3 regions of the Buttiauxella ferragutiae genome follow, and region 3 is predicted to be linked to each of the others. Evidence: predicted binding sites of a transcription regulator. Region 3 holds the regulator's gene; each other region holds the start of a gene.

Region 1 (3,282 bases), 990 kb from region 3:
CGGACGCGCGAAGTAAACGTATTCGAACAGGCAAGGGTTGCTGGTTGGGTTGTCGGCACACTGGCGGGTGAACAACTGCCCTTTCTCAGTGATGTAAACCGCCTCGCCCGGTGCGATATCACGCAGGAACTCAAAGCCCAGTGTATCAAGCGCCACGCTTTCAGAGGCCACCATGTATTCGGTACGGCCATCACCCAAATCACGCTTGCCCATCACCAACGGACGAATACCGTTCGGATCACGGAAAGCCACCATGCCGTGGCCGATAATCATTGCCACACACGCATATGCGCCGCGGATTTGGCGGTTAGTCGCAGCAATGGCAGCAAAAATGTTGTCGGCTTCCAGCGGATAGTTGCGGAAGTTATCCAGCTCGCTGGCGAAAATATTGAGCAGGATTTCGGAATCAGAGGTGGTGTTAATATGACGACGCTTTTCTTCGAACAGCTTTTGGCGCAGTTCGTGCGCGTTCGTCAGATTACCGTTGTGTGCAAGAGTAATGCCGTACGGGGAGTTCACATAGAATGGCTGAGCTTCTGAAGCGCTTGAGCTACCCGCTGTCGGGTAACGCACATGGCCGATGCCCATATTTCCCTGCAAGCGCTGCATGTGAATGGCACCAAATACATCGCTCACCAGACCATTAGCTTTACGCAGACGAAAACAGTTTAAAGCATCAATGGTGACGATGCCTGCGGCATCCTGCCCACGATGCTGAAGCACCGTTAACGCGTCATAAATCGACTGGTTGACCGGCATAAAACCGGCGATACCGACAATACCGCACATGTTGTCTTTTCCTCATTAAGCCACAACCCCCCGATACGATTACCGGGGCAAGAAACTTGACGAGCTTTGCAGATAGTCAAAGAACCATCTGATGATGAAACTGAATTGCGGGATAAGCTGCGACTTTTGCCAGTCGTCACTCTTAGAAAAACCAGTAAACGTATCAAGAAAGAACAGAATGGCGGCGACGATCAGCGCTCCACGTAACGCACCGAAACAGATCCCCAACACCCTGTCTGTACCCGACAGGCCGGTTTTCTCAACCAGTGCGCTAATCACATAATTGACTATCGCACCGACGATGAGTGTCGCGATAAACAGTATCGCGATAGCTATTCCATTACGTACCAGTTCGTCTTCAAAGCCAGTGAACCAGACTGACAGGTAAGTGTAGTAATGACTGGCAACAAAGAAAGCACAACCCCATGTCACCAGCGACAACGCTTCACGCACAAACCCACGAATAACACTAATCAGAGCCGAAAAACCGATGACTCCAATGATGGCGTAATCTATCCAGACCATGAACAAATCTCACGACAAATCGCCCTGACGTCCAGTTCGGGGCGCATTCTAACAGAAAAAGAAAACGTTTGCGTAGGGATTTCCTTCCCTCGCGTAAATAAATAATGGCGTTGAAAAAATGCTCAACGCCATTAAAAGTTTGCCCTAAAACAACCCTCACCCTGGCCCACTCCCTGAGGGAGAGGGGATGAGATCAGTGCCACTTTTCCCCCTCTCCTGGGGGAGAGGGTCGGGGTGAGGGCGACCTGAACTCAAATCGGGCTAATTTCTATCTCGCCGTATAATTCATCACCACACCGTTCAGCCCGGAAAGCGAATTCAGCTCGCCCAGTGAAGACTTAAGCTTGTCTTTCGAGGCATCCGGCCCCACCAGAATACGGGTGACTTTTCCTTGTACCGGTGTTGATGGTGACGTGTAAACACGGAACCCTGCGCCGCGTAGTTTACCAACAATTTCATTCACTTTGTCGGCATTCTTCAATGCACCAAGTTGCACAACGTAAGCTTTCCCGGTTGGTGCTTGTTCGGTCGTCTCTTGCTTCGCAGGCTTTTCTGGCACTGGCGGTTCTTCGTTCATCATCGCCAGGCGCTCTTCCGTTTGAGAAGCCTCGACCTTGCTCTGCGGTTTCTCTACCGGCTTCGGTTTTGGTTTCTCAGCGACGGGCTTCGGTTTCGGCTGTTCACGGGAAACAGGGACTTCATCAATGCCCGCCCCGCTATCACCAGGCAGCGAAGCGATATCCAGCCCTGGCGCTGCCGCCGTACCGGCACGCACTTCTTCAGCTGCACCTTCCGGTGGTTGTGAAGGGAGTGCCTGAGTCGCCGCGGGTAGCATATCTGGCTCATCGGTATCACCTGGTTTTGGAACCAGAGGAATAGCTGCAAACTCATCCTGATAATGCTTTTTCTGACCATCAAGCAACCCTGGCAGGATAATGACCCCCAGTGCGACCAGAATGATGGTTCCGACTAATCGATTTTGAAACTTACTCGCCACCTGCTTTCTCCGCGTCCAGCGCTTCCATTACGTGGGCTACTGTATGAAATGAACCACACACCAGCACGGTATCATTTTCCGTTGCTGCGTTCATGGCAGCATACCAGGCCTCAGCCACTGTGTCGTAGACTTCACCCTGACCGAGATGTTCAATCAGTTGTTCAGCACTCGCACCGCGTGGCCCTTCTAATGGAGCACAATACCAGCTATCGACTTGCGGGGACAAACATGCCAGCGTCCCGGCGATGTCTTTATCATGCAGCATTCCGATGACCGCCAGCACGCGGCCACGTTTCGGCAACTCTGCCAGCCGCCCGGCAAGATAAGCCGCCGCATGGGGATTGTGCGCCACATCCAGAATAACCAATGGCGTTTGCGAAATGACCTGGAATCGCCCTGGTAGAGTCGCCTCTTTAATTCCTTGAATGATAGCGTCATCGCTAACATTCAGCGCGCTTGCGCGCAATGCTGCCAGCGCCGTTGCCGCATTTGGCTGCGGCACCAGTGGCAACGGCAGCCCACTCAACTCGCCCTGCCCGTCTTTGAAGCTCCAGCTATTCTCTTCAACGCTGTAAGACCAGTCCACACCACGGCGCAGCAAATGAGCGCCTTTTTCAGCCGCCACATCAGCGATGGTCTGCGGCATATCCGGCTCACCGACGACAGCAGGTTTTCCACCACGGAAGACCCCGGCTTTTTCACGCCCGATGCTTTCGCGATCTGGCCCCAGCCAGTCAGTGTGATCAAGCGCGATACTGGTGATGACAGCGACATCGGCATCGACGATATTGGTCGCATCCAGGCGCCCGCCCAGACCCACTTCAAGAATCACAACATCAACCGCCAGTTGCTTAAACAGCAACAGGGCCGACAAGGTGCTGTATTCGAAATAGGTCAGTGATGTCTCGCCACGCGCCGCTTCAATCTGCGCAAAGGCCGCCGTGTGGTAAGCCTCGTCCAGCTCTTCGCTT
Region 2 (3,282 bases), 1.6 Mb from region 3:
CGATAATGCAAAGAAAATATGAAGTGGCTGCATATTATTTCCCAAATTTCCACTGTGATCCCAAAGTAGAGCAATGGCACGGCAAAGGTTGGACCGAATGGGAACTGGTGAAAAATGCTACGCCACGGTTTGTCGGCCATATGCAACCTAAAGTGCCGCTATGGGGTTATGAAGATGAAGCTGACCCGGTGGTTATGGAAAAGAAAATTAACGCAGCCGCCGGGCACGGGATCTCTGCCTTTATCTTTGACTGGTACTGGCACCAGGAGGGGCCATTTCTTGAACGCTGTCTTGACGAAGGCTATTTAAACGCCGCCAACAATAGTGATGTTAAATTTGCCATTATGTGGGCCAACCATGACTGGCTGGAGATTCATCCGGCTACCCGTTATCAGCCTTACCCTACCCGCCTCACGGGGGCTGTCTCCGAGCGGGTATTTATAGAAGCAACCGAGCATATTATTGAACGCTATTTCACTCATCCTTCTTACTGGAAGATAGACGGGAAATTTTATTTTTCGATTTACGAGATGATGAGCCTGGTTAAAGGCCTGGGTGGACTGAGCAATACCAAAAGAGTGCTGGAGGATTTTCGAGCAAAAATTCGCGCGCGCGGGCTGGGCGAATTGCATCTCAATGCCGTGGTATGGGGTATAGAAACCTTACCAACCGAAAATACGCTTACCGATCCTGATAAGGTGATTGAGTATCTGGGAATTGACAGCGTGACCAGCTACGTGTGGGTTCATCATATTACACCGGGTCATTTTCCTGATTGCCCCTACAGCGAGATCCGCGAATGCGCCAAAGACGAACATGCACGCTTGAGCAGCCAACACGCGCTCCCTTATATCCCCAACGTAACAGTGGGCTGGGATTCTTCCCCCAGAACGGTGCAAACCGACTGCTTCGATGACATTGGCTATCCCTGGTTCCCGGTGTATACGGATAATTCCCCTGCGGAATTCGAAAAGGCGCTGCAGGACGTTAAGAACTTTATGGATACAGAAAAATCGGTATTTCCCGTTTGTACGATCAACGCGTGGAACGAATGGACGGAAGGGAGCTATCTCGAGCCAGACACCGTTAATGGTTTTAGCTACTTAGCAGCCGGCAAAAAAGTATTTGGCTAAAGTAATGTATCCAGAGGCGCTTCCCGGTGCGGAATTTTATCTCCGCATCGTTCTCACTTTTATCATGTCAGGAAACAGGACAATCTGGCATTAACAATCGCCACGCAACCGTTTTCCTTGCTGCATGTTCATGCTATTCTCTGAGCCCTTCTGACCGACCGAGCCACGTTCGGTGATGTTTGCATACCCACAGGAGTTTTGAGACGCATGTCCTCCAACCAGACCCCGGCGCGTATCGCCATTGTCATGGGTTCCAAAAGTGACTGGGCCACCATGCAGTTTGCCGCAGAAATCCTCACCGCCCTTGATGTCCCACACCACGTTGAAGTGGTTTCCGCACACCGCACTCCCGATAAACTCTTCAGCTTTGCCGAACAGGCGAGCAGCAACGGTTATCAGGTGATTATTGCAGGTGCAGGCGGTGCGGCGCATTTACCGGGTATGATCGCGGCGAAAACCCTGGTTCCGGTGCTGGGTGTGCCAGTCCAGAGCGCGGCTTTAAGCGGCGTCGACAGTCTCTACTCTATTGTACAAATGCCACGCGGTATTCCGGTCGGCACGCTGGCAATCGGCAAAGCCGGTGCGGCCAACGCTGCTTTACTGGCGGCGCAAATTCTCGCTCTGCACGATAAAGGTCTCAGTCAGCGCCTGGCAGACTGGCGTCAAAGCCAGACCGACGAAGTGCTGGAAAACCCGGACCCACGGGGTGAAGCATGAAACGCGTTTGCGTGTTGGGTAACGGTCAGTTAGGCAGAATGCTGCGCCAGGCGGGCGAACCGCTGGGCATCGCGGTTTATCCGGTGGGTCTTGACGCTGAACCTGAAGCCGTACCATTTGCGCAAAGTGTTATCACCGCAGAAATTGAGCGCTGGCCTGAAACCGCCCTCACCCGCGAACTGGCGCGCCACAATGCGTTTGTGAACCGCGATGTTTTCCCGATTATTGCCGACCGCCTGACGCAAAAACAGCTGTTCGATAAACTCGAACTGGCGACCGCGCCGTGGCAGTTGCTTTCCAGCCGCGACCAATGGGCTGACGTGTTCCACAACCTTGGCGAACTGGCGATTGTGAAGCGTCGCGTTGGCGGTTACGACGGACGCGGACAGTGGCGTTTGCGCAGCGATGAAACCAGCCAATTGCCCGATGAGTGCTACGGCGAGTGTATCGTTGAGCAAGGCATTAACTTTTCCGGCGAAGTTTCACTGGTTGGCGCACGCGGGCATGATGGCAGCACGGTGTTTTATCCGCTAACTCACAACCTGCATCAGGACGGTATTCTGCGCACCAGCGTAGTTTTCCCGCAGGCAAACATTGAGCAACAGCAGCAAGCGGAAGCGATGCTTTCGGCAATTCTGCATGAGCTGAACTATGTCGGCGTGATGGCGATGGAGTGCTTCGTCACGCCTGCCGGGTTGCTGATTAACGAACTGGCACCGCGCGTGCACAACAGCGGCCACTGGACACAAAACGGCGCATCTATCAGCCAGTTTGAGCTGCATCTGCGCGCCATTGTTGATCTGCCGTTGCCGCAACCTGTCGTTAATTCACCGTCAGTAATGATCAACCTTATCGGTACCGATTTAAATTACGACTGGCTGAAACTGCCGTTGGTGCATTTACACTGGTACGACAAAGACGTGCGTGAAGGTCGTAAAGTCGGCCATCTCAATCTCAATGACAGCGATAACGACAGACTGGGTGCAACGCTTGAAGCGCTGGTGCCGTTGTTACCCGTGGAATACGCCAGCGGGATTGCCTGGGCGCAGAGCAAACTCTAATCACAGCGGCGGGTAGCGTTAATCGCTTACCCGCCCTGCCATTCCAGCCCCTTCCTTTCTTTTTTGCATGCAAAAGCGCACAATCCCCAGCGTTTCTGGCCTCACTCGCTTTAAGGTTATCCATGCAAAACGCTCGTCCCAATACTCAACATTATGAACATCTGCTGCGCGCCGATATTCCGCTTATCGACGTGCGTGCGCCGGTTGAATTCGCTCAGGGAACAATGCCTGCCGCAGTAAATTTACCGTTGATGTCAGACGACGAACGTGTCGCGGTAGGCACTTGTTACAAGCAACACGGTCAACAAGCCGCGATTGAATTGGGCCACAGTCTGGTGCATGGCGATATCCGCGAAGCCCGTTTAGAGAAG
Region 3 (3,282 bases):
CTTGTGAAACGCTAATATTTGTAGGTTGCGTTCAAAAAATTTGTGAGCAAAGAAATGTGGTCAGAATACTCGCTGGAAGTCATCGATGCGGTAGCGCGCAATGGCAGCTTCAGCGGTGCAGCACAAGAGTTGCACCGCGTTCCGTCTGCCATTAGTTATACGGTGCGGCAACTCGAAGATTGGTTAGCCGTTCCGCTATTCGAACGTCGTCATCGGGATGTTGAATTAACCCCTGCTGGCGTCTTTTTTCTCAAAGAAGGCCGCTCTGTTATCAAAAAAATGATGACGACACGGCAACAGTGCCAACAGATCGCCAATGGATGGCGTGGTCACCTGGCGATTGCAGTTGATAACATTGTAAAACCGGAGCGAACGCGGCAACTGGTGCTGGATTTCTATCGCCATTTTCCTGATATCGAATTACGTATCTTTCAGGAAGTGTTCAACGGCGTGTGGGATGCGCTGGCGGATGGACGCGTAGAAGTGGCGATTGGCGCGACTCAGGCGATTCCGGTTGGGGGGCGTTATGCCTTCCGTGATATGGGAACGTTGAGCTGGCGTTGCGTGGTGGCTTCCTCGCACCCACTGGCACAGTGCGATGGGACGTTAAGCGATGATGACCTGCGTGCCTGGCCATCGCTAGTTCTGGAAGATACTTCGCGTTCATTACCAAAACGAATTACCTGGCTGTTAGATAACCAGCGCCGCGTGGTAGTGCCTGATTGGGCGTCCGGTTCGGATTGCTTGAGCGCGGGGTTGTGTATCGGCATGGTGCCGTTACATATTGCCAAACCGTGGGTTGCTTCAGGGAAATGGCGCGAATTAACGCTGGATAATCCATTCCCTGACGCGGCATGTTGCCTGACATGGCAGCAAAACGATGCATCGCCAGCGTTGGCCTGGCTGTTGGATTACTTAGGCGATAGTGACACGATGAATCAGGAGTGGCTACAGGAGCCGCTGTAAGTCTGCTGGATGTCGCTTGCGCGACATCCGACACACACTTAGCGGCGATAATCGCGAAACGGGCCATCAGCCACAGAGCGGCGTTCAATCAGACGCGGGTGAACCTCAATCGACTGCGACTCTTCGCGTTTGTTGACGATTCTATCCAGCAGCATATTAAACGCCGTTTCCCCTAGCGAATCTTTCGGCTGGTGGATGGTGGTCAATGCCGGTGAGAAGTAACGCGCGTTGCGCACGTTGTCGTAACCGATAACGGAAATATCCTGCGGCACGCGCAGCCCCATTTCATCAGCAGCGCAAATAGCACCCATCGCCATAATGTCGCCGCCACAGAATACCGCTGTTGGGCGATGAGACTGGCCGATGATCTGCTGCATGGCGCGGTAACCTGATTCAGGTTCAAAGTCACCCTGAACAATCCAGTTTTCCGGAATGGAAATTCCCGCTTCTTCCAGTGCTTTCATAAAGCCTGCGTGGCGGCCGCCACCGGTGTTACGTTCCATTTGCCCGGGAATGGCGCCAATTTCGCGGTGGCCGCGTTCAATCAAATAACGTCCAGCAAGATAACCGCCGTGGAAAGCGTTATCGACCACGGAGTCGGTGAAATCGGCACGAGCCTCGCCCCAGTCCATCACCACCATAGGGATGTGACGGTACTCTTCAAGCATGGTGAGCAATGATTCAGGATATTCAGAGCACATCACTAACAGGCCATCGACTCGCTTTTGTGCCATCATCGATAAGTAAGCGCGCTGCTTTTCAAAGTTGTTGTGCGCGTTGCCCAAAATCAGGGTGTAGCCTTTTTCAAAGCAGCTATTTTCCACCGCTTCGATTATCTCGGCGAAATAGGGTGCTTCACTGGAAGTGGCAAGCAGACCAATCGTTTTGGTGTGATTAACTTTCAGGCTTCGTGCTACGGCGCTTGGCGAGTAGTGCAATTCTTTAATTGCTGCCCACACCGCATTGCGCGTTTCTTCCGCCACAAAACGGGTTTTGTTAATCACATGTGATACGGTTGTAGTGGAAACGTTTGCGCGCTTCGCCACGTCCTTGATTGTCGCCATTAAAATTCACTCCGGGCTATATCGTAAACCCTTGATTGCTATTATGTTAAACGTTTGCGTACGCTGACTCCACAGGCAACATGATGGTTGCAGGTATGCCGGGATTGCGACATAAAACGGGAGGAGGGCATTGAATTGACGATACGCAACAAATTAGCGAGGGATTTTGGCCTATCCAGGCGAAAAGTGGAAGAGGGAAAATTGATATCAGATTAAAACCTGGAGGATTTTTATCTCTGGTTGTGGGAAAATCACCCTGACACATCGATTGTATGGATATAAAAGGAGTTTAATGATGAGCACCGATTTGAAATTTTCAATCACGACGACGGTAATTGTTTTGGCTTTGATTGTTTTCGGCGCACTAACTGCCGTACTGCACTGATTTTTACGCTTTGATCAAGATGGGCCGCAAATCGCGGCCCATTTACTTTTGCATTAAGCTGCTAAATTCTTCGCAACAAATGCCCAGTTCACCAGCGCCCAGAAATGCTCAAGGTAGCCAGCACGAGCATTGCGGTAGTCGATGTAGTACGCATGTTCCCACACATCCACAGTCAACAGCGGTTTAGCTGCAGTCGTCAGTGGGGTGCCAGCGTTAGAGGTAGAAACAATCGCTAATGCGCCATCTTCCTGTTTAACCAGCCATGTCCAGCCAGCACCGAAGTTCTTGATAGCAGCATCAGTAAATTGCTGCTTGAACTCAGCGAAGCTACCAAAAGATTTATTGATGGCTTCCAGCAGTTCGCCAGTTGGCTCGCCGCCAGCATTTGGTGCCAGGCAGTTCCAGTAGAAAGTGTGGTTCCAGACCTGAGCGGCGTTGTTAAATACGCCACCTTCGGAAGTACGAACGATCTCTTCGAGGGTTTTACCCTCAAACGCGCTGCCTTTAACCAGATTATTCAGGTTAGTGACATAGGTTTGATGGTGTTTACCGTAATGGTATTCCAGGGTTTCGGCGGAGATATGCGGTGCTAAAGCATCTTTTGCATACGGTAGTGCAGGTAGTTCGAACGACATTGCTAACTCCTTATTATTGTTTACATCTAGACAACACTTTTAGTGCGGGTTTAGGGTAACAAATTGAAAGGGTAAGCAAAAGAGGAACACGCCTGCCCAATGAAGGGCAGGCGCAGATTTTCGACGAATTTTTAACGAATGGTTTTGGAAGTCATGACACGTTTAGCGCCAACATAGTGGCGTTGCCAGTAATCTTCGCTCAAGGAAGTGATTTGGATATCCCTGCCAGAAC

Evidence for each region. Region 3 encodes PurR, which represses purine synthesis genes. Its sites were predicted from a motif close to CANGCAAACGTTTGCNTG; they were not measured.
Region 1: the regulator PurR is predicted to act here: its motif matches at 1,372-1,389, upstream of cvpA (colicin V production protein).
Region 2: the regulator PurR is predicted to act here: its motif matches at 1,235-1,252, upstream of purE (5-(carboxyamino)imidazole ribonucleotide mutase).

Annotation. Positions count from the first base shown of each region.
Region 1 is NZ_CP093332.1:1,489,024-1,492,305, reverse strand. Features, by position in the region: gene purF (amidophosphoribosyltransferase) at 1-789, opposite strand, end outside; gene cvpA (colicin V production protein) at 829-1,314, opposite strand; gene dedD (cell division protein DedD) at 1,583-2,311, opposite strand; gene folC (bifunctional tetrahydrofolate synthase/dihydrofolate synthase) at 2,301-3,282, opposite strand, start outside.
Region 2 is NZ_CP093332.1:4,041,326-4,044,607, forward strand. Features, by position in the region: gene MNO13_RS18625 (glycosyltransferase WbsX family protein) at 6-1,133, shown strand; gene purE (5-(carboxyamino)imidazole ribonucleotide mutase) at 1,341-1,850, shown strand; gene purK (5-(carboxyamino)imidazole ribonucleotide synthase) at 1,847-2,911, shown strand; gene mnmH (tRNA 2-selenouridine(34) synthase MnmH) at 3,034-3,282, shown strand, end outside.
Region 3 is NZ_CP093332.1:2,482,596-2,485,877, forward strand. Features, by position in the region: gene punR (DNA-binding transcriptional activator PunR) at 55-966, shown strand; gene purR (HTH-type transcriptional repressor PurR) at 1,005-2,030, opposite strand; gene cydH (cytochrome bd-I oxidase subunit CydH) at 2,326-2,415, shown strand; gene sodB (superoxide dismutase [Fe]) at 2,469-3,050, opposite strand; gene MNO13_RS11435 (C40 family peptidase) at 3,182-3,282, opposite strand, start outside.